One region of the Apilactobacillus sp. EABW-1NA genome, then DNA from elsewhere that is predicted to be linked to it. Evidence: riboswitches for the same ligand, from Rfam matches in the RefSeq annotation. Region 1 holds a riboswitch; the other holds the start of a gene.

Region 1 (3,561 bases):
TTCCAACAATCCGATTGCAACCGTCATGTGAATATCATGTCCACATGCGTGCATCACCGATTCGTGCTTTGATGAAAACTCTAACCCAGTCTTTTCACTAACCGGTAGGGCATCCATATCACAACGGTAACCAATGGTTTTAGTCGAGTTGCTTCCATTCACCTTTACCAAAATCGCAGTTGGTAATTGTTCAGGAGTAAAAACTTCCATATTATCTGTAGCAAATTCGTTGATTAATTCTAATAGGTATTGATGGGTTTGACTTTCGTGCATCGCTAATTCTGGAATCTGATGCAAATGGCGTCTCACCGCAATTAAATCTAAGGTCATATCATCACAACTTTCTTAGTGCATCTTCTAATTGAGTCTTTCCCTTGGTTTGATCGTCAATATCTTTAATTTTTCGTGCTGGGTTTCCGGCAACTAATGTGTTTGGTTCAACGTCGTGTAAAACAATTGATCCGGCTGCAACAACTGCACCTTCACCAACGTGAACTCCTTCGATTACAACGGCGTTAGCACCGATTAATACGTTGTCGTCAATGCGAACTGGAGTAGCTGAAGCTGGTTCGATTACACCCGCTAGGACTGCACCGGCACCAATATGACTGTGCTTTCCAACGATGGCACGACCACCCATGACAACTCCCATATCAATCATGGTGTCTTCACCGATTTCACAACCGATGTTGATAACGGCACCCATCATGATAACCGCGCGGTCACCAATCTTAACTTGGTCTCTGATAGTAGCACCCGGTTCGATACGAGCGTTAACGTTTTTGATGTCTAATAGTGGTACGGCTGAGTTTCTAGCATCGTTTTCCAATTCGTATTCAGTCACTAAATCTGACTTCAAGATTGGTTCGATGTCTTTCCAGTCACCAAAGACAGTTGCGCTTTGATCATTTCCGAATACCTTTACTGATTGTGGAAAATCAATTTGTGCAATTCTTCCATTAATATATGCCTTAACTGGCGTCTTCTTTTCTGCGTTTTGAATATAGCTAATGATTTCTTGTGCGTTTAGTTCTGCCATAATAATTAATCTCCTAATTCTAAGTTATTATCTAGTTCGTATAAGTTTTCAAATGATTGACGCTTAGTGACTAATTGAGCCTTACCCTTTTCCACAAAGACAATTGCTGGCTTTAGGTTCAAGTTGTAGTTGGAAGCCATTGAGTATCCGTAAGCCCCTGTGTCTAAGACGGCAACGACGTCTCCGGCGTTTAGGCTAGGTACGGATGCGTTCTTGATTAAAACGTCTCCTGATTCACAGTACTTACCAACTAAACGAACCTCTTCAACGGGTTGGGCGCGTGGGTTGCTTGCTGAAACAACTTCGTATTCAGCGTCGTATAACATTGGTCTGATGTTATCACCCATTCCACCGTCGACTGCGACGTATGGCTTGATGCCGTCAACTCTCTTTTGTGATCCAACGGTGTAAAGTGTTAAACCGGCTGAACCGACGATGCTTCGACCTGGTTCAATCCAGATAGCTGGAATTTGTAGGTTGTATTGACTGGCTTGTTCCTTGATGGTGTTGATGATACTTTCAACAAACTTTTCAGGAGCTAGGTAGCCGTCGGTTGAAACATATTGAATTCCAAATCCGCCACCCAAGTCCAAGACTTTAGTAGTGAAGTCGTATTCTGTGTTGAACTTGTTAGCTATTTGCATCATCTTAACTGCTAATGCATTGAAACCATCTGGTGATGAAATTTGTGAACCAATGTGAGCATGAAAACCTAATACATGAACTCTTGAGTTCTTATGTAGTAGTTCAAACCCTTCTTCAACCTGGCCTGATGCAAGATCAAAACCAAACTTGCTGTCAACCTGACCAGTTTGGATAAATTCATGAGTATGAGCTGTAATTCCTGGAGTAATTCTCATGATGACGTTGGTGGTTTCATTCAACTCTTCAACCACTTGGTTGATTAGTTCAATTTCATGGAAGTTATCAACCATGATGACACCAACGTGATTTTTAATCGCTAGTCTTAATTCTTCTAAAGACTTGTTGTTACCGTGGAAACTCATCTTTTCGGCTGGGAAACCGGCATGCAAAGCAACTGCAATTTCACCTCCGGAAACAACATCGATGTGTCCGCCCTCTTGGTTCACCAATTGATACATCGCTGTATTGGCAAACGCCTTGCTAGCGTATGAAATCTCGTAATCAATATCGTTTTGTTCAAAAATCTTATTAAACTGATGGAATTGATCGCGGATAGCTGAAACGTTGTAAACCATCAATGGAGTTCCAAATTGGTGAGCAAGTTCAACTGCATCGCAACCATCTATCTGCAAATGTCCATCTGCATTAATGTCATTATCTGTAATTTGATTTGTCATAATAAACAGCCTTTCTAATCGAATGATTTTTAGGTCGTTTTAAACTCGACAAATTGAAAACAAAAAAGGTTCTTTTGGATGAGTGGGCACACTATCCAAAAGAACCTTTAAAATTTTTATTAATCAATTTCTAATTTTTAGGATTCAATTGTCGAAAGCGCTCCACAAGACATATTTTCTTGTGACAGTCCATGCATTCTTCACACACGTCCCAGAAAATGATCTCTGCAAAAAATCATTAACTTCGGCAAGTTCACCTTTCAATAAAGCTCATAGTCATTGCAGTGACTGACTTCATCTACTAATCTCGCTTGCGACCTCTTCGATTACGTTTAACTATATTCTAATAGTTGAATTACGTCAAGCGATTTTGTGAAATTATTTTTTTATGTTTTTTTACTTCCATATGAGGGACTTAAATTGCGTAAAAAATTCAAAAATGATAACTTGTCTAATTATTTTTTAATGTTAAAATACAAATCAATAATTTAAGATTGCGAGTTGATTTACATGTCCAAATTAGTAAAATTTGGTGGAAGTTCACTAGCCAATAGCGAACAATACGCCAAGGTTATAAACATCATTTCAGAAGATGAACAACGTAAAGTCGTTGTCGTTTCCGCTCCTGGTAAACGCTTTGATGATGATGTCAAAATCACAGATCTATTAATTCAATACGCAACCCAAGTAATCAACAAAGAGGATTATCAAGCTACTCTAGATGAAATCATTAGTCGTTACGCTGAAATCGCGAACGCATATGACGTTGATGAAGGTGAATTTGCCGGAATTAAGGACACATTCACCAACCTAGCAAAGAAAGATTACAAAAGCGACGAGTACCTAATGGCTGCATTCAAAGCCAACGGTGAAAGAATGAACGCCAAATTAATGGCTGCGGTATTAAACAGTCGTGGAATGAAGGCTCGTTTCGTAGATCCTAAGGATGCTGGAATCGTCTTAGACGACATTAATCCAAACGCAGCCAACCTATTGGATGAGACCTATACCAATTTGGAAAACTTCAAATATTCAGACGATGAAAAATTAGTTTTTCCTGGTTTCTTTGGATACACCAAGGAAGGAAACATCGCTACATTTGCTCGTGGTGGTTCAGACATCACTGGTTCGATTGTCGCTACTGGTCTACATATTGATGTATACGAAAACTTCACAGACGTTAGCTCCATCTACGCAATT
Region 2 (3,561 bases), on a different contig from region 1:
GTCGTTGTAACGACTATTTAAGTCTTGGTAATAGTTGTATAGTTCTGGATCTTTATCCACTTGTTCGTAACTTCTACCACGTTTTTTGATTCGTTTTAACATGGTATCGAATGAAATGTTGATGTGGATTAATAAATCAGGATTCTTTTGGTTCAATGAACCAGGAATTTCTTCCATCATATTTTCCAACAATGAATCGTAGATATCAGCTTCAGTTGAAGTGGCACGTTTCATATCAGCATTCAATCTAAATAGTAATGAATCTTCGTAGATAGAACGGTCCATAACACTTAACTTTTCGTTGTGGGCCTTTTCAATATTGTTTAGACGTGTATTTAAGAAGTAAATTTGTAATAAGAATGCATACTTCTTAGGATCCTTGTAAAACAATGGAAGAATTTCGTTATCGTCCACTGATTCGTAATACCCAGTTGAATCAAGATGAGCAGATAGGATCTTAGTTAAAGAGGTTTTTCCGGCTCCAATGGTTCCAGCAAGTACTATCATAATAATCTCCTTAATTTCGTTTTCTAATATACTATTTTAATACATTCAAGTCGTTTTGAATATGAAGAAATTGATGGCAAACAAAAAAGATGCCGTTAAAACGGCATCTTCATTATATTATTTTTCTTCATCTCTTAAATCAGAAGGAGATACATCAACCTTATCTAGAGGAATTAGATGTGTCTTGTGCTTAATCTTGTAACCAATGTATAGAATTAATACAAGTGGTACTGAGATGTAAGTAATTCCGATTTGTTCCCAATCCCAGTTAGCAAATGAGTTTACGTTTTGACCACAAATAACTAAGATACATAGAATTAAAGTAATGATTGGTCCAATTGGGAACCAAGTAGCATGGTACTTCAATTCGTCTAGTGAATGACCTTGCTTGATGAAGGCTCTTCTGAAACGGTAATGTGATAGTGCAATTCCGACCCAAGCAATAAAACCAGTAAGACCAGAAGCGGCAACTAACCATAGATAAATTTGTGGACCTTCGATACTTGTAATGAAAGTAAGTAATGCAATCACAGTAGTAACTGTTAAGGCACCAACTGGAATACCGCGACGGTTAGTCTTACCCATAGCCTTAGGAGCGAATCCTTGGTGAGCCATTGAGTAAAGCATTCTAGTTGAAGCATACATTCCTGAGTTAGCTGATGAAATGACTGAAGTTAAGATAACAGCGTTCATAATAGAAGCAGCGGCTGCTAAACCAGCACGCTTGAATACGATTGTAAATGGACTAATTGCAACATCGGTAGCACTTGAACCTAATAGATCAGGACTAGTGTAAGGAATGATTGAACCAATTACGAAGATTGCTAGGATGTAGAATAAGATAATTCTCCAGAAAACATCCTTGATCGCACGTGGAACGGCTTCTCTTGGGTTATCTGATTCACCAGCAGTAATACCAACTAATTCAGTTCCTTGGAATGAGAAACCAGCGACTACGAATACCGCTAAAATCATTGGAATACCACCAACGAATGGCGCTTGCTTGTAAGTGAAGTTAGATAAACCAATGTAGTGGCCACCCATGATACCAAAAATGGTTAAAACACCAACAGCTAAGAAGATAAAGATTGTAATAACCTTAATCAATGACATCCAGAATTCTGTTTCACCGAATGACTTAACTGATAATGCGTTCACACAAAGGATTAGTGCTAATGTAATCGCACTGAAAATCCAACCTGGCATGTGTGGTAACCAGAACTTCATTACTAAAGCTGCAGTTGAGATATCAACGGCAACGGTAATTGCCCAGTTGAACCAGTAGTTCCAACCCATGGCAAATCCAAGCGCTGGGTCAACGTACTTACCTGCGTAAGCCGCGAATGAACCTGAGATAGGTGTGTTGGTTGCCATTTCACCTAAACTAGTCATTAAAAAGTAAACCATTAGTCCCATTAATAAGTAAGCAACTAATGCTCCACCAGGTCCCGCTTGGCTAATAACTGAACCAGAGGCAACGAATAGACCGGTACCGATTGAACCACCTAAGGCAATCATAGAAACGTGTCTAGTCTTTAAACCTCTCTTTACATGATTATTTGAGTTTTCACTCATGATGTATTTCACCCTCTATAAGTATTTCTAAGAGGTGCCGATAATAACTAAAAAAGTCTCTTCCTGTAAACACAAGAAGAGACCATAATAATTTCTTTTAATTATTGATCACAAAGCACTCCGTGGAATTAACCACGACAGTCTCTAGCCTATTAAGCTAGAACCCAACAAACTCGATTCATAAGGAATCGGTCGTTTCGGCAGACATCCCCTTTCACCATCAATCGTTGTCGCCCTATCGACTCATGATGGCTACTTTTGTCAGCTGCGCCTCTTCTTAGATTTCTACAACATTATATATTAATGTCTTTACGATTACAATACTATTTTACTTTCATTTCAAAAACGAGGTTGTCTTCGTATTCATCCACCTGTGTAAAACCTAAACTGTGTAAAACTTTTTGCGAAGGTAAATTACGGGCTTCAACCGTTGCTTCGACCACCTTTACGGGTGCTTTTAGACAATTTAAAACCTCACCCAATGCATAGGTCATGTATCCACGCTGTTGATAACTTGTGTTAATAAAGTAACCTAATTCGATATTTTCGTAATCCGGTTCAAAGTTATCCCCAATTTCCGGAAAAATATTAATAATCCCGATTAGTTTTCCACCGTTGATAAGTCGAATTGCATACGTTTTATTGGTATCATTTTCGGATTCGAACAGCATATGCACCTTTCTTTCATCGTTAACTGGCTCAAAGCCGGTCTTTTTGGCTAGTTGTTCATCGCGCATCATTTCATAATAGTCGGCAAAATCATCTGTGCGTAACTCAGTGACTGCCACTTCTTTTTCAGGTGAATTATTCTTTTTATCCACAATCATTATCTCCTTGCGTTAAAATATATGTAAAACATATTTGAGAGGTGCTTACATGAGAATCATCAGAGAATCGATTCGTCAAAACTCAAACGCTTTTCTTCAAGGATATCTTAAATCAGCAGATGTGCAAACTAATCAATACAAATATCCTGCCGTAATCGTCGTTCCCGGTGGATCTTATACTCACATTTCACTCCACCAAGCAGAAAGCTTTGCACTCAATTTCAGTGCCAACGGTTACCAAAGTTTCTATCTAAGATACACATTCGAACAAGAAGCAATGCCACTAATGCCCAATCCACTAGAGGAATTGGCCAACAGCATCAAATACATTCGAGAACACGCCAACGAATTCAATATCGATGAAAGTAGAATCGTGATTGCCGGATTCTCCATTGGTGGTCATATCTGCAGTCTCTACAATGACTTTTATCACACCGATTGGATGCAAAAACTAGCCGGTGTGGATAACGCAGAGATTTTGAAACCAAATGCGGTTATCCTAAGCTACCCTGTGACTAACTTAACCTGTGGTTTCCCTAAGGATAAGGAAAGCATCTTAAACTGGGTATCAGATGAACAACAAGTAAAGGCTGACGAACACGTTTCAGCTAAAAACATGCCAACATTTATCTGGCACACCGCCGACGATCCA

The links. Region 1 has a riboswitch for lysine ahead of lysA (diaminopimelate decarboxylase). Riboswitches for the same ligand answer to the same signal wherever they lie in the genome.
Region 2: linked by a shared signal. The riboswitch ahead of OEZ61_RS04255 (amino acid permease) and the one ahead of lysA (diaminopimelate decarboxylase) in region 1 are both predicted to bind lysine.

Annotation. Positions count from the first base shown of each region.
Region 1 covers NZ_JAPDKO010000011.1:22,646-26,206, reverse strand. The annotation lists gene OEZ61_RS04385 (N-acetyldiaminopimelate deacetylase) at 1-330, opposite strand, end outside; gene dapD (2,3,4,5-tetrahydropyridine-2,6-dicarboxylate N-acetyltransferase) at 335-1,039, opposite strand; gene lysA (diaminopimelate decarboxylase) at 1,045-2,361, opposite strand; lysine riboswitch at 2,508-2,692, opposite strand; gene OEZ61_RS04370 (aspartate kinase) at 2,872-3,561, shown strand, end outside.
Region 2 covers NZ_JAPDKO010000010.1:53,086-56,646, forward strand. The annotation lists gene OEZ61_RS04250 (deoxynucleoside kinase) at 1-507, opposite strand, end outside; gene OEZ61_RS04255 (amino acid permease) at 625-2,082, opposite strand; lysine riboswitch at 2,188-2,366, opposite strand; gene OEZ61_RS04260 (GNAT family N-acetyltransferase) at 2,406-2,903, opposite strand; gene OEZ61_RS04265 (alpha/beta hydrolase) at 2,959-3,561, shown strand, end outside.